One region of the Bacillus sp. JK62 genome, then DNA from elsewhere that is predicted to be linked to it. Evidence: riboswitches for the same ligand, from Rfam matches in the RefSeq annotation. Region 1 holds a riboswitch; each other region holds the start of a gene.

Evidence for each region. Region 1 has a riboswitch for S-adenosylmethionine ahead of mtnW (2,3-diketo-5-methylthiopentyl-1-phosphate enolase). Riboswitches for the same ligand answer to the same signal wherever they lie in the genome.
Region 2: linked by a shared signal. The riboswitch ahead of metN (methionine ABC transporter ATP-binding protein MetN) and the one ahead of mtnW (2,3-diketo-5-methylthiopentyl-1-phosphate enolase) in region 1 are both predicted to bind S-adenosylmethionine.
Region 3: linked by a shared signal. The riboswitch ahead of ACWJJ4_RS16310 (phosphoadenylyl-sulfate reductase) and the one ahead of mtnW (2,3-diketo-5-methylthiopentyl-1-phosphate enolase) in region 1 are both predicted to bind S-adenosylmethionine.
Region 4: linked by a shared signal. The riboswitch ahead of ACWJJ4_RS11110 (methionine biosynthesis PLP-dependent protein) and the one ahead of mtnW (2,3-diketo-5-methylthiopentyl-1-phosphate enolase) in region 1 are both predicted to bind S-adenosylmethionine.

Annotation. Positions count from the first base shown of each region.
Region 1 covers NZ_JBSJQA010000004.1:145,961-150,795, reverse strand. The annotation lists gene ACWJJ4_RS11950 (1,2-dihydroxy-3-keto-5-methylthiopentene dioxygenase) at 1-203, opposite strand, end outside; gene ACWJJ4_RS11945 (methylthioribulose 1-phosphate dehydratase) at 219-848, opposite strand; gene mtnX (2-hydroxy-3-keto-5-methylthiopentenyl-1-phosphate phosphatase) at 806-1,510, opposite strand; gene mtnW (2,3-diketo-5-methylthiopentyl-1-phosphate enolase) at 1,507-2,721, opposite strand; SAM riboswitch class I at 2,802-2,901, opposite strand; gene ACWJJ4_RS11930 (pyridoxal phosphate-dependent aminotransferase) at 2,962-4,134, opposite strand; gene ACWJJ4_RS11925 (carbon-nitrogen family hydrolase) at 4,227-4,835, shown strand, end outside.
Region 2 covers NZ_JBSJQA010000001.1:843,115-847,949, reverse strand. The annotation lists gene ACWJJ4_RS04230 (hypothetical protein) at 21-173, opposite strand; gene ACWJJ4_RS04225 (carboxymuconolactone decarboxylase family protein) at 366-743, opposite strand; gene metQ (methionine ABC transporter substrate-binding lipoprotein MetQ) at 835-1,650, opposite strand; gene ACWJJ4_RS04215 (methionine ABC transporter permease) at 1,664-2,332, opposite strand; gene metN (methionine ABC transporter ATP-binding protein MetN) at 2,325-3,350, opposite strand; SAM riboswitch class I at 3,456-3,562, opposite strand; gene ACWJJ4_RS04205 (SCP2 sterol-binding domain-containing protein) at 3,673-4,023, opposite strand; gene ACWJJ4_RS04200 (thioredoxin family protein) at 4,120-4,440, opposite strand; gene ACWJJ4_RS04195 (toprim domain-containing protein) at 4,443-4,808, opposite strand.
Region 3 covers NZ_JBSJQA010000006.1:609,254-614,088, reverse strand. The annotation lists gene ACWJJ4_RS16330 (dihydroorotate dehydrogenase electron transfer subunit) at 1-66, shown strand, start outside; gene ACWJJ4_RS16325 (dihydroorotate dehydrogenase) at 66-1,001, shown strand; gene pyrF (orotidine-5'-phosphate decarboxylase) at 970-1,689, shown strand; gene pyrE (orotate phosphoribosyltransferase) at 1,686-2,318, shown strand; SAM riboswitch class I at 2,420-2,524, shown strand; gene ACWJJ4_RS16310 (phosphoadenylyl-sulfate reductase) at 2,651-3,352, shown strand; gene ACWJJ4_RS16305 (inorganic phosphate transporter) at 3,365-4,429, shown strand; gene sat (sulfate adenylyltransferase) at 4,478-4,835, shown strand, end outside.
Region 4 covers NZ_JBSJQA010000003.1:291,831-296,665, reverse strand. The annotation lists tRNA gene ACWJJ4_RS11120 (tRNA-Val) at 123-195, opposite strand; gene metC (cystathionine beta-lyase) at 333-1,508, opposite strand; gene ACWJJ4_RS11110 (methionine biosynthesis PLP-dependent protein) at 1,501-2,622, opposite strand; SAM riboswitch class I at 2,691-2,816, opposite strand; gene ACWJJ4_RS11105 (esterase family protein) at 2,991-3,713, shown strand; gene ACWJJ4_RS11100 (YjcG family protein) at 3,739-4,254, shown strand; gene ACWJJ4_RS11095 (GNAT family N-acetyltransferase) at 4,259-4,690, shown strand.

The sequences.
Region 1 (4,835 bases):
ATATCCTGAATCTCCTTGTCAAACACTGCGAGAATCCTTTCTTTTTCATCTTCTGTCAGATTGTATTTCTCCGAAAGCTCAGACGGAAGTTTTTCAATGTTCCACTGCTCATAGATCACCTCTTGTTCGTCTAAGAAGCGCGCTACTTCTTCCTGTTTTTCAATGAGCGTATTCTTTTCGTCATGAATTCTGATGGTCGCCATTTTCTATTCCTCCTTTTATTTTACTAGCTGCGGCCGAAGTGACAGAAGCTTGAGGTGGCAGCTGAATAAAAATTCATAGGCTTCCAGCACCCTTTTCGCTTCAAATGCGGTCCGCCCCCATGCCGTAATGCCGTGATTGCGGATTAACACCGCGCCTGAGCCGGCGTCCGCATGGTGCGCGAAGCTTTCGGCTAATGCCGGGATGTGCGCCGGGTTGTCAATGATCGGAACGGTCACGGACGCGTTTTCCTCCCATAATCCGAGCGCCTTAATCATCTCCTGCCCCTGAAAAGTGATTTGTTTTTCATCCCCGTAAAGCTCTGAGATGACATTATTATTGACGGTATGGACATGCAGACAGCAGCCTGCGTCTGTCTTTTGGTATAAGTAAGTATGGAGAAGCGTTTCCGCTGAAGGTTTTAAAGAATGGCCGGTCTCAGCGGGCTTCCCGTTCTCATCGATTAAGAGAAAATCTTCGTCTGTTTCTTTTCGTTTGTCTTTTCCGCTCGCCGTAACGAGGAAAGTCAGCGGCGCGTCGGATACTTTGATGGAAAGATTCCCGCTCGTTGCCGGGAACCAGTCTCTTTCGGCCAGCTCGCGCTTTACCTCGGCAAGTTCGCGCCAGCGTTCTTCTTTTGCAGCCATGCCTGCACCTCCCCGATGTTTTCAATGCCTGTTCTCACCTCATGAAAATCTTGAAAAGGCAGATGCCGGAGGCCGAGTTCTTTGCATTCAGTCAAAAGATAATCTCTCGCAAAACACATATCGGATAACTTTGCAGCCTCGACATCCGTGACCGAATCACCGATCATAATGAGAAATTTCTGCTGATCGGACAGCTTCCGGATGACTGACGGTTTGCAGCAGCCGCATTGATTGGTGCAGCCTCCGTCACAGGCGTGCGGCCAGTCTATATGAATATATTCATTGTCAAAGGATGCATGATTGCAGAAAATCCGCTCCTTTTCTACGATCCCTTCCAAAAGCGGATGCACAAAAAAGTCCATTCCTCCGCTTACGATATAAAACGGGAGGCCGTTTGACCGGACAAACGAGACAAAATCCAAAAAGCCGTCCCGTATTTTCGCATCCTTCAGAATAAAGCCGGTCAGTTCTTCTTTTAAGCTGCTCGGCAGCAGTCCGAACATCCGGCCGACCCCTTCTTGGATTGATATGCTTTTAGACAGAACACCGTCTTTTAATTCAAGCCACTCAGGAGGCGCGAATTCTTTCATCATGCTGACAATGTTGTCGTTCATGGTGACCGTGCCGTCGAAATCACAAATAATCAGCGGTGTGCGGGTCATACGGCTTCCACCCTTCCCCATTTGTCTAATGCGAGCTGAAGATCTTTGCACGACGCGGCTTTTTCTTCAATCGGCTGCGCTTCAAGCACCGCATCAATGATGGCGCGGAACGCTTTTCCGCCGCCCTCGGCTCCTTTCGGATGGCCGTGAATGCCACCGCCGGCATTGATGATGTGATCGATGCCGAAATCGCGCATCAACAATGGCACCATACCGGGGTGAATGCCTGCTGACGGGACGGCAAACGACGGATGAAAGACATCGTCTTTTACACATTCATCATGGATTGCAAGCGCGGACTCCTTCGGAAGAGCAACGGATCCGTAAGGTGACGGAAATAAGCTGAAATCAGCGCCGCAATAGCGGTTCAGCTTGCCGAGCAAAAGCGCATGCGACAAGCCGTAAACGGGAGATGATGTGAACGCGCCGCTGACTGCCGGATGCGCCATGATCGGAAGCGGGATTTCCCTGTCTTCGGCAAGGCTCTGCATCACATCTAAACCGTAAGCGAACACATTCAATAAAAGCGCGTCCGCCCCGAGTTCTGCCGCGCGCCTCGCTTTATCCCGCAGTTCAGCGGTCCTTCCCGTAAGGTTTACGGCATACAGCGTTTTATGCCCCGTCTCCTCCCGGGTTTCCTTCAGGACTTGTTTTCCTGCGATAATGCGGGTTTCAAACGGAGCCAGTTCATTTTCAAAGAAAATTTCGTCATCTTTAATCAGATCCACGCCGCCGAGCGCCTGCTGTCTGAGCTGTTCTTTAATGTCGGCGAGATCCCGTCCGATCACGCCTTTAAATATGCTCATCAGAAGCGGTCTTTCAAATTCGCCCAGCAGTTTGCGGATGCCGTATATACCGAATTTCGGCCCGGGAAGGGAGCGTTTAAACCCTTCGGAAAATTCAAGATCAGTCAATTTTATTTTTCCGTCCAGTGACAGCTTTCCGAATACCGTCGTCAGGACGGCCGGAATATCTCTTGAAAAGTTCGCCTCAGGATAGGCGATAGTGATGACGGATTGTGTTTCGTTTTCTGAGGTTCCTTCTTTCTCCTCAACTTTTACGACCCGGCCTTTATGTTTTCTGAGCTGTTCCTGCTTCACCAGGGGCAGGTCAGTCCAGGAGCCTACCGTCAGCCCCGCCGCAATCTGTTCCGCCCGCTTTTCACTGTCCGTTGTGTTTGTCAGAAGATATGTTGCCAATACTTCGCTCATGCGTGAACGCCTCTCTTTCTTTCACAAAACATAAAAAACCTCTTCCGTATGAGCAGAAAGAGGCTTCGTGTTATGTCCGAATCTTATCTCTCAGCTCCTGCTGCAAGAATTAGCACCGTGCTTTATCAGTCGGTTGCCGGGCTTCATCGGGCTCGTCCCTCTGCCTGCTCTTGATAAGAATAATGATTTTATAAAGTATTTTGAATTATCGCATTGTTATCCTGATATGTCAATGCTTTTTCAGGTGAAAAGATTCAGTTTCCCGATCCGTTCCGCAGCTTCTTTAAGTCTTTCTTCACTTGTCAGAAGACCGACTCTTATATAGCCTTCCCCCCATTTTCCGAACCCGTTTCCGGCAGCGACGGCGACATCCGCTTTCTCGAGCAGCAGATCTGAAAACGACTGTGACGTATAACCGTCGGGCACAGGGAGCCATGCAAAAAAGGAGCCCGCCGGAGCCGTCACATCCCAGCCGATACCGCGGCAGGCTTTAATCCATGCATTGCGTCTTGATTCATATCTGTCATTTTGCGCTGCGACGCATGCCTGATCCGCTAAAAGAGCGGCTGCCGCCGCCTGCTGCGCCGCGGGAAACAGGCTGACAAACATATGATCCTGATAAAGGTTGATCGCTTCGATAACAGAAGCGTTTCCGACGGCAAATCCGACCCGCCAGCCCGCCATATTATACGTTTTGGACAAGGTATAGATTTCGATTCCCGTCTCTTTTGCGCCTTCCGTCTGTAAAAAGCTCAGCGGTTTATGCCCGTCAAAACCGACGGCTCCGTACGCGAAATCATGAACGACACAAATGCCGTTTTGTTCCGCAAAACCGACCGTCTCCTCAAAAAACGCCTCAGTCGCCACAGCGCCGGTCGGATTATTCGGATAATTGAGATACAGCATCTTCGCCTCGCTCCGCACCTTTTCAGGAATTACGCTGTAATCAGGGAGAAACCCTCTTTCTTCCGTCAGCGGCATCATTTCCATTTTCGCTTTCGCAAGGGCGACGCCCGACCAGTAATCAGGATATCCGGGATCAGGCACCAGAATGGTATCTCCCGGGTTTAAAAGACATTGCGGAAGCTCAACAAGTCCCGCCTTGCCTCCGAACAGCACGGCGACTTCCGTTTCCGGATCAAGCGTGACCCCGTACTCCCTTTCATAAAATGCAGCGGCTGCTTTTTTGAAGCTGTAAGCGCCCCGGAATGAGGAGTATTTATGATTTTCCGGCCTTTCGACGGCACGCTTCATTTCTTCAACGATATGCTGAGGCGTCGGCTGATCAGGGTTTCCCTGCCCTAAATTGATGACGTCTCTGCCTTCTTTCAGCTTTTGATTCACTTTTTGCACCAATGATGCGAAAAATTGTTCCGGCAGCTGTTTGAGTACATCTGAGATTTCAAAGTTCATATTTTTCACCTTCTAAAAATGTCTTGAAATGATAGTCCATCATCATATATGGTTAAATAAAAAAAGTAAAGAGAAACTTGAGGTGTTAAAAAATGAAATGGACCGTTTCCTGTTTGCAATTTGATATTTCATACGGAAATCCTTCAGAAAATTTTAAAAAAGCAGAATCTTTGATTGAGCAAGAAAGCCGCCATGCGGATGTAATCGTGCTTCCTGAGTTGTGGACGACCGGCTATGATCTCACACGGCTAGACCAGCTGGCGGATGAAAACGGCAAAGTTTCGAAACAGTGGCTTAAAGAAACGGCAAAAACATACAACGTACACCTCGTTGCCGGATCTTTTGCGGTCAAAGAAGGCGAAGATGTCTATAACACCATGTACATCGCCGATAACAGCGGACAGATCGTGAAGCGGTATCAGAAAGCCCATCTGTTTCAGCTGATGGATGAACACCTTTACTTGTCAGCAGGAAACAGCGACGGTTCCTTTGAGCTTGACGGTGTCAAGTGCGCCGGGCTGATCTGCTATGATATCCGTTTCCCCGAATGGATCAGAAAGCATACGTCCCAGGGCGCGAATGTCCTGTTTATCTCTGCGGAATGGCCTCTGCCCCGCCTTGATCATTGGCGAAGCCTGCTTATCGCCAGAGCAATTGAAAACCAATGTTTTGTCGCAGCCTCTAACTGCACGGGGTCCAAT
Region 2 (4,835 bases), on a different contig from region 1:
GGGCGGAAATCCACCCTTTTTTACTGACCGATTTTCTCATTAAGCTGCGCTGCGAGGAACTTGCTTTTTTGATATTCAAGCTCCCTCTGCCGTTCGACTTCCATCCTTTTTGAAAGACGCCGTCCGTATTCCTCGTAGCCGATGCCGTGTGACTTCTGCATCGCTTTTTCCATTTCAGGCGTATAGTCAAGGTCCAGTCTCTCGTGGCTGGTGCAGATAATGAATCAATCCCTTCATATATTTGTTTCTATTGTAACAATGATCCGCTGCTCCGGCCAAAGAGGGTGTGCCCCTGAATCCTTTCGAATGTGCCGGAAACCGGCGCTCGCTTTATCTGAAAAACGGTATTCACACGATTGCTCATTCTAATGCGTCGTATGTCCGAATTCCTGAATACACTGCTGCACGAGGGTCACTCCCTGACTGAGAGCCGCGCCGCCCCCGAATGCCGCCGCGACGCTGATGACCTCAAGGATGTTTTCTTCTGTGGCCCCTTGGTCAAGGCAGCCCTTCGTATGATAAATCATGCAAAATTCATCTTGAGCGCTGATGCTGATGCCCAGAGCGATTAATTGTTTCTCTTTTTCAGTTAATGAATCCGCTGAGAAACACTGCTCAGTAAATTCATTAAACTTCCGCCCCATCATCGGCATTTTTTGCTCGAATATGCCTAAACCTTCTTTATATTGTTTCAATGCGTCATGCACGCTTTTTCCGTTATCCTGGTATTGAGCCACTGCCATTCCTCCAATCGTTAACCTTCCTTTTTATTATGGACAGTTCTCCGATTAATACCCGAAAAAAACCCCGGATGATTCATCCGGGGTTTTCGCTTTATTCAGATACGGGAAGCACGGCTCCGTCGTATTTTTTCTCAATAAAGTCTTTGATTTTCTTAGAGTGAAGCACTTCCATAAGCGCTTTGATTTTCTCTGATTTTTCGTCACCTTTGCGTACGGCGATGATGTTTGCGTACGGGTTGTTTTTCGTTGATTCCACTTGAATCGCATCTTTTAACGGATTCAGTTTGTTTTGAATCGCATAGTTGACGTTAATGAAGACTGCATCGCCTTCTTCTTCATTATATGCTTTCGCCGTTAATTCAGGGGCGATTTTTTTGAATGTCAGGTTTTTCGGGTTTTTCGTAATGTTTTTCGTCGTCGCTTCAATCGTTTTTACCTTCGGATCAAGTGTGATCAGTCCGGCTTTTTCAAGCATCGCCAGCATACGGCCTTGTTCAGCGACATTGTTAGTCATGATGATGGTCGCGCCTTTAGGCAGGTCTTTCAGCGATTTGTATTTTTTCGTGTAAATTCCGAATGGCTCAAGGTGAACGGCTCCGGCATTCACGAGTTTGTAATCTTTATTTTCTTTCATTTCCTGTTCAAGGTAAGGAACGTGCTGGAAGTAGTTCGCATCCACTTCATTATCAGCTAACGCTTTGTTGTACATTTTGTAATCGTTCAGCACTTTTACTTTTAATGTGTAGCCTTTTTCCTTCAAGAGCGGTTCCGCTTCTTTTAAGATTTCAGCATGCGGTGTTTTTGTCGCGGCGACAACGATTTCCTTTTTATTCGAGCCGTTTGATCCGCAGGCGGCTAAAACTCCCGCGAACACAAGCAGCAGCGCACTTAATACAATCTTTTTCAATGTAAATCCTCCCTTATCTTTTGTCTATTATATTTGTAATTACATCACCGATAATCTGAATGATAAAGACGATGATGAGTATAAATACTGTCGCTACAAACGTTACATCCGTATTATTGGACTGGTAGCCTTCTACATATGCAAGGTTTCCGAGTCCGCCTGAACCGATGGCGCCGGCAATGGCGGTAGATCCGATCAGGGCGATGGCCGTCACGGTGATGCCTGAAATTAACGCAGGCATTGATTCAGGAATCAGCACTTTGAAGATAATCGTCGATGTCTTTGCTCCCATTGATCTGGCAGCTTCGATGACTCCTTTATCGACTTCCCGGAGCGCAATTTCCGCAAGACGGGCGTAAAACGGCGCGGAGCCGATAATCAGCGCCGGCAATGCGGCATTCGGTCCTAAAATCGATCCGACCAAAATCTTAGTAAAGCCGAGAAGCAGAATAATTAAAATAAGAAACGGAATAGACCTGAAAATATTAACGACCGCCGCAATCACGGTGTTAATGATTTTATTTTCCCATAAGCTTCCCTTGCCCGTTAAAAAGAGCAGAAGACCGAGAATCGCTCCGATGATAAATGAAAAAACTAAAGCGATGACCGTCATATAAAGGGTCTCATATGTGGCCGTCCACAGCTCGGTTATATCAACGTTCGGGAACCATTTTTCAAACATTTGTGATCACCTCTGCTTCTACCTGTTTGTCTTTGATGAACCGGATCACGTTTTCTACTTCTTTTTCCTGACCGTCAATATGAATGAATAATGAACCGTAGGCTCCGTCCTTCGTCTGTGAAATTTTCCCCTGCAGAATATTAACGTCCACATCAAAGTTTCGGATCATTTCCGTAATGAGGGGCTGCTCGGCGGCCTGCCCGACAAATGAAAGCTGAATCGTTTTCCCTGTCGCTGTTTCCTGCAGAAAATGCTGGATGGTTTCTTTCGTCTCCTCCGGTTCTGTCACCTGCTGAACGAAACGCTTGGTCATCGGTTCGCGCGGGTTTCTGAAAACTTGGAGTACTTCGCCTTCTTCAACGACTTTCCCGTTTTCCATGACGGCGACTCTGTTGCAGATTTTTCGGATGACGTGCATTTCATGGGTAATGAGCACGATCGTCAGACCGAGTCTGTCATTTATATCGGATAAAAGATCCAAAATTGAATCGGTCGTCTGCGGATCGAGCGCTGATGTCGCTTCATCGCACAGAAGGACTTTCGGATTATTGGCGAGCGCCCGGGCGATGCCGACACGCTGCTTTTGACCGCCGCTCAGCTGCGACGGATAAGATTTTTCTTTCCCCTCTAATCCGACCAGTTTAATCAATTCATCAGCGCGGCGGACCCGTTCACTTTTTTTCACGCCGGCGATTTCCAGCGGGAACATAATGTTCTCCCGGACGGTGCGCGACCACAAAAGGTTAAAATGCTGGAAGATCATGCTGATTTCCTGGCGCGCTTTTCTCAGCCCGCGGCTGCTTACTTTATTTAATTCCGTCCCCGCGACTTCCACGGTTCCCGACGTCGGCTTTTCAAGGCCGTTCAGGAGACGGATTAAGGAACTTTTACCAGCTCCGCTATATCCTATAATTCCAAATATTTCGCCCTTTTTGATATCAAGAGTGACATCTTGGACAGCATTGACATCCCCATGCTTCGCTTTGTAAATTTTTGAAACATTTTGAAGATGGATCAAAGCAATCACCCGCCTTACACTATTCTAAGAAATCTTCCGGGTTTCTCCGCAAAAGAAAAGCCTTTCTGCAAAAATGAGCAGAAAGGCTTATTGAAAAAGGCCTTTCTCTCATCTTTCAAAGCAGACCGCTTCGAGTGAATTGGCACCATTTCAACATTGTTGATGGTTGCCGGGCTTCATAGGGCACTTCCCTCCACCTCTCTTGATAAGAGAAAACATATCGTATTTTCGTCCGGAAATTCTTACTGTAGAATAGCACGGCGAATGATAAAAAGTCAATAAAATAAATATTGGAAGCTATTGTCACATAGTAGATTGGCAGTTACGGCCGTTTACTGATCGCCTGAAAAAATCCGTTTGTCAGCCAGAGGATGGCCTCCAGCTTCAGCAGGGCTCTGAATGATCCTTTCACTTTGAGTTTTCCGCTTTGGATAAGCTTTTGCAAAGAGACATCACCATGCAGGAGATGGATGATTTCCGTCTGGTTTCCGTAAAAGGTCAAATTAGATTTTTCCTTTGAAGCCGACGTTTTTCTCATTTCTCCCTGTCCGTTAATTGAGACCGTTAAGGCTTCTGTTTCTCCTTGGAATGTAATCAGCAGCGTTGAGGCGTTTAATAGCGGTTTCAAAAACAGATGCTGTCCGTCATTCTCTGAAACTTCTATTTTCTCCACTCGTATAACCTCCCGTTTTAATGGCCATACATACACTTTCTCTTTTTAACGGACAGAACCCTTTATAAACCGCACGACATTTTCCTGTAAATATTGTCACATCGGGAACGTTTGCGATGTTTTTTGTTTAATCAGCTCATATAAATAGGAAACGGAGCGGAAGGCGTATCCTTTCTCAACAAGCTCTCCGCCTTTAAACAGCAAAAAGCACGGAACGCTTTCAATCTGATAGGCTTTGGCGAATGCGGGGGAATAATTCACGTTGTTTTTATAGAAGGCGGCGCCGGGCAGCATTTCTTCGACGACAGTAAGCATTTTGGACGCCAGCTGGCATGTGCCGCAAAACGGGGTGTACAAATACAGGAGATAAACGTCATCCTGAATCGATTCGAGTTCATTTTCTTGGAGTTCTTTCATGATTACCACCTCAGGTCGTTCTTTTTCAAAAATACAGTGTCAGCATCAAAGCCGGCTCTGATCAGCACAGATGCGAGATGATGGCCCGGGCACGACTCGACTTGCCTGTATGTTCTGTCTATATAAATATGTCGCGCTTCGGGAAGCTCCCGTTTCAGCTGTTTTCTTAGTTTTTCTCCGGAGTCATCTGCGTCCGTTAAAATATAGACGTCTCTGTCAAACAGGCGGTCCGCCAAATCTTCCAGTTCGGTTTGGCCGATCGTCCCGTTTGTACAGACGATTTCCGCGGGTTCGATGAGCACTTCCCTGACTTTGATTTTATCAGATTTTCCTTCTACGATAATGACCTTTTCATCTCCGTTGTACATAAGCGCGTCACCTGCCGATTGTTTTAG
Region 3 (4,835 bases), on a different contig from region 1:
GATACATCCTATGTAAAGGTCTGCCTTGACGGGCCGGTATTTAAAGCTGAGGAGGTGGCGCTGTAATGTTAGAGGTGAATCTGCCGGGTCTCCAATTGAAAAACCCGATCATCCCCGCTTCCGGATGTTTCGGTTTCGGGAAAGAATATGCCGGATTTTACGATTTATCATGCCTCGGAGGCATTATGATTAAAGCAACGACGAACGAAGCCCGCTTCGGAAATCCGACACCGAGAGTGGCGGAGACAAGCGCGGGAATGCTGAATGCCATCGGACTGCAAAATCCCGGCCTTGAGCATGTGCTCAATCATGAGCTGCCTTGGCTCGAACAATTTGACACGCCGATTATCGCAAATGTCGCCGGTTCTCAGGTGGACGACTATAAAGAAGTGGCCGAGCACATCAGCCAAGCGCCGAATGTGCATGCGCTTGAGCTTAACATTTCATGTCCGAATGTCAAAACGGGGGGGATTGCTTTTGGTACTGATCCCGTCATGGCGGCCGAACTGACAAAAGCGGTGAAAGAAGTTTCCGCAGTGCCTGTGTATGTGAAGCTTTCGCCTAATGTCGCAAACATAACCGAAATTGCCAAAGCGATTGAAGCGGCCGGTGCTGACGGTCTGACGATGATTAATACACTCATCGGGATGAGGCTCGACCTCAAGACCGGACGGCCGATTTTAGCAAATAAAACGGGCGGACTGTCAGGCCCGGCGATCAAACCGGTCGCCATCCGGATGGTATACGAAGTCAGCCAGGCCGTTCAAATTCCGATTATCGGGATGGGCGGCGTTCAGACCGCAGAGGATGCATTAGAATTTCTTCTTGCGGGAGCGAGTGCGGTTGCCGTCGGCACGGCAAACTTCGTCAATCCGTTCGTCTGCCCGGAAATCATAGAACAGCTCCCCCGTGTGCTGCGCCAACACGGCTTTCAATCTGTAAGTGAATGCATCGGAAGGAGCTGGAAACATGAAAAACAACCTGCCCATCATCGCGCTTGATTTTGCATCAGGGGAAGAGACTTTAACGTTTTTAGACTTGTTTGAAAAGGAAAGGCTTTTTGTCAAAACGGGGATGGAACTTTTTTATCAGGAAGGCCCCGCCATCATTCACCAATTAAAAGAACGGAACTGTGATATATTTTTAGATTTAAAGCTTCATGATATCCCGACTACGGTCAATAAAGCGATGAAGCGGCTGGCCCGCCTCGGCGTTGATCTCGTCAATGTGCATGCGGCAGGGGGCGCACGCATGATGCGCGCGGCCCTTGAGGGGCTTGAAGAAGGCACGCCGGCAGGCAGAAAACGTCCGTCTTTAATCGCGGTGACTCAGCTGACCAGCACTTCAGAGCAGGTGGCGAAGGAAGAGCTTCTGCTGCAAAAGCCGCTGTTAGAAACGGTTGTGCACTACGGCAAAATGGCGGAAGAGTGCGGGCTGGACGGAGTGGTATGTTCGGTCCATGAAACAAAAGCCATTTATGAAGCGGTCCGGCCTTCATTTCTGACAGTCACGCCGGGCATCCGCACGGCCAGTGACGCAGCTGACGATCAAGTCCGGACGGCGACTCCGTCATTTGCGAAAGAAAACGGTTCGTCAGCCATCGTCGTGGGCCGCTCAATTACAAAAGCGGAAAACCCCGTTAAAGCATATGAAGCAATTAAACTGGAATGGGAGGGCGTTCGCCGATGAAACAGGCTATCGCAAAACATCTATTACACATTGAAGCTGTCTTTTTACGTCCGAATGAGCCGTTTACGTGGGCGAGCGGCATTTTATCACCGATCTATTGTGACAACCGTCTGACATTGTCGTATCCAAAAGTGAGAAATGATGTGGCGGACGGGCTCGGCAAACTGCTGAAGGAGCATTTCCCCGAGGCGGAGATGATCGCGGGCACTGCAACGGCGGGCATTCCGCATGCTGTGCTTCTCGCAGACCGTACAGGCGCGCCGATGTGCTACGTCAGAAGCAAACCGAAAGTGCACGGCAAAGGAAATCAAATAGAAGGCGCCATTAAGAAAGGACAAAAAACAGTCGTGATTGAAGACTTGATTTCTACCGGAGGCAGCGTGCTTGAAGCTGCGGCGGCCCTTCAAAGAGAGGGCGCGGAAGTCCTCGGCGTCATTTCCATTTTTACATACGGACTGCCGAAAGCAAAAGAAGCCTTTAAAAAAGCGGGTCTTCCTTATTACTCGTTAACCGATTATGACACGCTGATTGAAGTCGCGCTTGAAAACGGAACGATTCATTCAGCTGACATTGAAAAACTGAAATCATGGAAACTGAATCCCGAGTCAAAAGATTGGTTTAAAAAATAATGACAATAAAAACAGGCCTCAGGGCCTGTTTTATTATTCCTATCAAAAAACTCGGGTTGACTTCTGTTAGAATTGTGCTAAAATTTAGTACAAATCTAAAAAGCTTATCAAGAGCGGCTGAGGGACTGGACCGATGACGCCCGGCAACCTGCGTGTATTGCAAGGTGCCGCATCCAGAAAAATGCACAGCATTTTGAAGATAAGGGCTATACCGGGTCACTGTCTTTCATTCCGCTGGATTGAAAGTTTTTTATATAAAAAAAGATTGAGGGATAAGACAACCGGCAGAGAACAACAGCTGTTTGATTGTCTCCGGGAGGAGGAAAGAAAAAATGCTAACGTATGACACATGGGAAGAGCCGGCGATTACATTTCCGGAAGACGATTCCTATAAAGGCGCGCTGTCCGTTTTAAAATGGGCATACGGCCACTACGGAGACCAGCTTGTTTACGCGTGCAGCTTCGGGATTGAGGGCATCGTCCTGATCGATTTAATTTCTAAAGTAAAGAAAGACGCGGAAATCGTGTTTCTCGATACGGGTCTTCACTTTAAAGAAACATATGAAACGATCGAAAAAGTGAAAGAACGTTACCCGGGGCTGAACATTATCCTGAAAAAGCCCAGCCTTACTCTTGAGGAACAGGCCGAGGCTCACGGAGATAAACTGTGGGAAAGAGAACCGAACCAGTGCTGCTACATCAGAAAAATTCTGCCGTTAAGAGAAGCACTCGCAGGGCATCCGGCATGGCTGTCCGGCCTTCGCCGGGATCAAGGGCCGAGCCGGGCGAATACGAATTTCCTGAATAAAGACGACAAGTTTCAATCGATTAAAGTATGCCCGCTGATCCATTGGACATGGAAAGACATCTGGAGATATACTTCCAAGCATGAGCTGGATTACAATATCCTCCATGATCAGGGGTATCCGAGCATCGGCTGTGAACCGTGCACTTCACCTGCGTTTACCGCGGAAGATTTGCGGAGCGGCAGATGGAACGGCATGGCGAAAACCGAATGCGGACTGCATGAATAAAGGAGCTGCCCGATGGAATTAGCCGCTATTTTATTCTGCCTGTTTTTTGCCATGAATATCGGAGCCAGCGGAGCCGCGGCATCAATGGGAGTCGCTTACGGGTCCGGCGCCGTTAAAAAGAAAACGTATGCGCTGATCATCTGCGCGGCCGGAGTCCTGTCAGGGGCGGTTATCGGCGGCGGTGAAGTCGTTAAGACGATCAGCGGCGGAATCATTCCCGAACAAACCATTACGCTCACCATTGTCTGCATTATAATCGGAGCGGCGGCGCTATCGTTATTCACGGCGAATGTGCTCGGCATTCCGCTGTCGACGAGTGAGGTCACTGTCGGGGCGATTGTCGGTGTCGGCGTCGCGTACAAAGTATTGTTTTTACAGCATCTTTTGGTCATCGTGATTTTTTGGGTGCTCGTACCGTTCGTCGCGTTCTGTTTCACCTTTCTCGTATCGAAGGTATTCAGTTCTCTGAATATTCGAGTCATTTCGAAACGGAAACAGAAGATTTTAGGGATTGTGCTGCTTTTTGCGGGGTTTTGGGAAGCTTTTTCAGCCGGAATGAACAATGTCGCAAATGCGGTGGGCCCTTTGGTGGCTGCGGGCGTACTCAGCGTGTCAAAAGGAACGCTGTACGGAGGCATCTTTGTCGCTCTCGGCGCTCTGCTTTTAGGACGTAAAGTGCTTGAAACCAACGGGAAAAAGATTACGAGATTTTCAGCCGGAGAAGGCATACTGCTTTCAGGAACCGGCGCGGGGCTTGTCATTATCAGTTCCGTCTTCGGTCTGCCGGTCCCATTGGCGCAAGTCACATCATCATCAATTATCGGTATCGGAATGGCCAAAAACGGGCCGAACGTTTTTCATAAAGAAGTCGTGAAAACGATGCTCAAAGTTTGGGTCGTTTCGCCGTTTTTGTCACTGTCGATTTCGTATCTGCTTGTCTCCCTGCTGTTAAAAGGAGATTACTATTCCATCTTTATGATGGCCAGCGTGCTTTTGGCAGCTGGCGGAGCCGCCAGTCTGATGAAAGCCATCCGAAAAGAGAAACGCTCTGTCCATGAACAAGGCGGGGGCATTTAACTATTAATCTGAGTTTATTTATCTGTTAACTGGGAGGAATCATGTATTATGAGTTTAGCACCGCACGGAGGAACATTAATTAATCGGGTGAATGAGCAGTATGATCTTACATCCGTCCACAAAGAAATTGAGCTTGATTTGATTTCGTTCGCTGATTTAGAGCTGATCGGGATCGGGGGGTACAGCCCGATTGAAGGATTTTTCACAGAAAAAGATTACGTATCAGTCGTTGAAAATATGCGTCTGGCATCAGGGGTTGTCTGGTCCCTGCCGATCACGCTTCCGGTCGATTCAGAAAAAGCGGCTGAGCTTGCCGTCGGCGACACGGTGAAACTGACTTACGGCGGAGAAACATACGGCGTCGTCGACATCGAAGATATTTATACGCCGGATAAACAAAAAGAAG
Region 4 (4,835 bases), on a different contig from region 1:
TACCGCCTCCATTTCGGTTAAGTCACCGAAATAAAAACCGCTACCCTGCGCCTTAATACGACTAAGTCAACACAATAAAAAACGGCTAGAAACGTTGATATAACGCCTCTAACCGCAGTGTATGATTCCGACTGGGCTCGAACCAGCGACCTCTACCCTGTCAAGGTAGCGCTCTCCCAGCTGAGCTACGGAATCATGATATGTATGTGTTGCTGGGTATGTTGTTGTCTCTCTGACATTTATAATTATATATCCTGATTTCTCATTCGTCAACACTTTTTTTATCTAAAATAAAAAAGGGCGCGTCGCAAAATTGACGGCGCCCTTTTCGTTTATGATCTCACTTGGGCGGGGGTTATTTTTTTCAATGCCTGTTCGAAGTCCCGTTCTAAATCTTCGGCGTTTTCGACTCCGACGCTCAGGCGCAGAAGGCCGTCTGTGATGCCGCGTTTCTCCCTCTCTGCTTTCGGCATGGCGGCATGCGACATGGCTGCAGGGTATGAGAGAATGGACTCGACAGCGCCGAGGCTGACGGCAAATACCGGAAGCGATACGTTTTCGACCAGCTTTTTGACGGCTTCTTTGCTTTCCAATTCAAAGGACAGGACGGCGCCCGCTCCGCTCGCTTGACGTTTATGGGTATCGGCTCCCGGGTGTCCGGCAAGGCCGGGATAGTAAACGTTTTTGATGGCGGGATGCCCGTCAAAATAGGCAGCCAGCCGTTCAGCCGTCCGGCTCGCTTTTTCCAGTCTGACCTGCAATGTTTTTAAGCCTCTCAATACGAGCCAGCAGTCCTGAACACCGAGCACCGCTCCAAACGAGTTTTGCAGCTTATACAGCTGATTGCCGAGCTCTTCATCTTTTACGGCGGCAAGGCCTGACAGCACGTCACTGTGGCCGCTTAAAAATTTCGTCGCGCTGTGAAGCACGATATCTACACCGAGATCAAGCGGACGCTGCAGAGCAGGCGTCATGAATGTATTGTCAAGGTATGTCAGACAGCCGTGATCCTTTGCCAGTTTGACGACGCCCTTAATATCCGTGATGCCGAGCGTCGGGTTTGACGGTGTTTCCATATAAATGGCTTTCGTGTTCGGACGGATGGCGCGGGCGACCGCTTCTGTGTCCGTCATATCGACAAAGGTATGTTCGATTCCGAAACGGGACAGAACCTCAGTCACCATGCGGAATGTTCCGCCGTACACATCCTCCGTGACGAGAACATGGTCGCCTTGGGATAAGAGCAGAAATGCCGTCGAAATCGCCGCCATACCGGAGCTGAAAGCAAAACCTCTCGTTCCGCCTTCAAGACCTGCGATCGTTTCTTCAAGCGCTGTTCTTGTCGGTGTGCCGGAGCGGCTGTAATCATATGTCCCGAATTCTTCAAATGAAGACTGATGGAATGTCGAAGCATGCTGGATCGGCACGCTGACGGCTCCGGTGGCTCCGTCTGTTTTAAATGGATTGTGCACGAGCTGGGTTTCCAACGTCCAATTGTGATTACTCATATGACACGGCCCCCTCTTTTACTTGCTGTAATGCCTGCTTTACATCCCGCTTCAAATCTTCTGCATGTTCAATGCCCACTGAAAAACGCAGCAGGCGGTTGCAGACGCCGTTTGCGATACGGATGTCTTCCGGAATGTCCATGTGCGTCTGTGTCGCGGGGTATGTAATAAAGCTTTCCACCCCGCCGAGACTTTCTGCGAAACAAATCGTTTTCAGCGCCTTTAAAAACGGATTGACCCATTCTTCTTTTTGCAGCCGGAAAGACAGCATTCCGCCTTTTCCGGGATATAACACGTCGGCGATTTCCTCTTCCTGTTCTAAAAATTCTGCAAGTTCACGGGCGTTTTCTTCATGACGGCGCATTCTGAGTCCGAGTGTTTTCATCCCTCTCATTAAAAGCCACGAATCAAACGGCGGGAGAACGGCGCCGATCGCATTTTGGTGATTAAACATGATGTCGCCGAGCTCTTCATCCTTAACGACAGCCAGACCGGCAAGGAGATCATTGTGCCCGGCTAAATATTTTGTGGCGCTGTGAATGACGATGTCCGCTCCCAGTTCAAGCGGGCGCTGGAGCACCGGAGTATAAAACGTATTATCCACAATTAAAAGCAGGCCGGCTTCTTTCGTAATCCGGGCGATTTTTTCAATGTCCGCCTCCTGCATTAACGGGTTTGTAGGCGTTTCAACAAATACCGCTTTCGTGTTTTCCGTTAATTTGGAGCGTAAACAGTCTTCATCGCTGAAATCATCGTAAATAAAGCTTAAGCCGTATTTTCTCCATTCATTTTCAAACAAACGGTATGTGCCTCCGTATAAATCGGAGGATACAATCAATTCATCCCCGCTTTTAAATAAAGCCATAATCGTTTGAATGGCTGCCATTCCCGAGCTGAAAGCAAAGCCTCTCGCACCGTTTTCCAACACGGCGATAGCGTCTTCGACGAGCTGGCGTGTCGGGTTTTTCGTGCGCACGTAATCAAAACCTGTAGATTCTCCTATTCCTCTATGGCGGTAAGCGGTGGACAGATAAATCGGCGGACTGACCGTTCCTGTTGCTTCTTCGCTTCTATTTCCAATTTGGGCTAATTTTGTTTCAACATGCTGCGTCATCAGTAAGCACCATCCTTTTCAAAAATAAAAAAGCTCCCTCTTCATAAGAAGAAGGAGCTTTTCTCTTCCTCTTATCTTCCAAGCATGTGAATCGCTTGCTGGATTTAGCACCTTGGCACTTTGCCTTCCCGCGGCAAAGCAAACCGGTTGCTGAGGTTTCAAAGGGCCAGTCCCTCCACCTCTCGTGATAAGAATATTGTTTTGTATTTTCTGATTGTTCTATATTAACGCACTATAAAATGGATTTCAACAACTTTTTAATTTTCTGAACTCTCGCAAGAAGTGCATCTGAAGAAAGAAATTTCTAATAATTCATGGTACAATAGGGAAAAACCATCAAGACAAGAAGCGGCCTGGAGGAATGCGAAGTGGCACCGAAAACCGGAATCATTCATGAGAAAAAACTTTTCTCTCATGAGCTTAAAGAAGAAATGACCGTTTTGGTCTACCTGCCCAACACTTACTCCCCTCTGTATAAATATCATACGGTCATCGCCCAGGACGGCCATGATTATTTCAGATTAGGAAGGATCGGGCGGCAGGCGGAAGAGCTCATGTCAAAAGGGGAAATTGACCGCTGCATCATTATCGGCGTCCCATATAAAAATGTGCGGGAGCGAAGAAACACATACCATCCCGAAGGCTCTAAGTTCGCCTCATATAAACGGTTTATCGCAAATGAGCTCGTTCCTTTTATCGACAAAGAATACCCCACTTATCAAGTCGGATACGGCCGCACCATGATCGGGGATTCCCTCGGCGGAACCGTCTCGCTCATGACGGCGATTGACTATCCGAACATGTTTGGAAACGTCATCATGCAGTCTCCGTATGTTGACGGGCACGTGCTGGATGCCGTCCGGCAGTCGGAGGATCTCAAACAGATTTCCGTTTATCATCAAATCGGAGAAAAAGAAACCGCCGTCCACACGACGGACGGCCAGGTGCTTGATTTCACCGCGCCGAACGAAGAGCTCAAACAGCTGCTGGAAAGCAAACAGTCCGAATACACGTATGAAACCTTTGACGGGGATCATAAATGGACATACTGGCAGCCGCTCATCACGCCGGCGCTGAAAAAAATGCTGTAACCATTCATTTAAGGAGGGAACTTTCATGAAATACGGTATTGTTTTATTTCCATCAAAAAAATTACAGGATCTCGCCAATTCGTACCGGAAACGCTACGACCCGAGCTACGCGCTCATTCCGCCGCATCTGACGGTAAGAGATCCGTTTGAAGCGACAGAACAGGAAATCGAGCAGGTCGTATCACAGCTGAGACAGACGGCGAAAGAGTCGCATCCGCTCGTTCTGAAAATCACAAAATACAGCTCGTTTTCTCCTGTGAATAATGTGATATATATGAAAGCAGAGCCGACGGAGGAATTAAAATCTCTGAGTGAGAAATGCTACTCAGGAGCATTATCCGGCGAGCCGGAATACAGCTTCGTTCCGCATGTCACGGTCGGCCAGAAGCTGTCGTCAGATGAACATTCCGACGTACTCGGACAGCTGAAAATGCAGGACATTTCCCACGAAGAAGTCATCGACCGTTTTCACCTGCTCTATCAGCTGGATAACGGCTCATGGACTGTGTACGAAACATTTTTATTAGGCGGAGGAGAATAACTGCTTGGAATCCATCATCGTAAAAACTGAAAAACAGCTGAACGACGCTTTTTTCGTCAGAAAAGAGGTCTTTGTGAAAGAACAGCACGTTCCGGAAGAAGAAGAGATTGATCAATTCGAAGACACGTCAGAGCATATAGTCATATATGACGGAGGCCAGCCGGTCGGAGCCGGCAGATGGCGCTTGAAAGACGGGCATGGAAAATTAGAGCGCATCTGCGTAATGAAAAGCCATCGTTCTTTAGGCGTCGGGGCCATCATGATGCAGGCGCTTGAAAAAGCGGCGGCCGCCCAGGGTGCCGGCAGCTTTATCTTACATGCGCAGACGCAGGCGGTTCCGTTTTACGAAAAACAAGGATACCGCGTCACATCCGGCGAAGAATTTCTCGATGCGGGCATCCCCCATCTGGAAATGATAAAGGAATACAAACAATAAAATCAAAAGCACTCCTGTTGATATGACAGGAGTGCTTTTTTTATGAAAATCATACCATTTCATGAATTTTATTGTATTTCATGGAAGGTTAATGTATGTTTAGTATACTAAGTATTACAATTCATACAAAAAATACAATTCATAT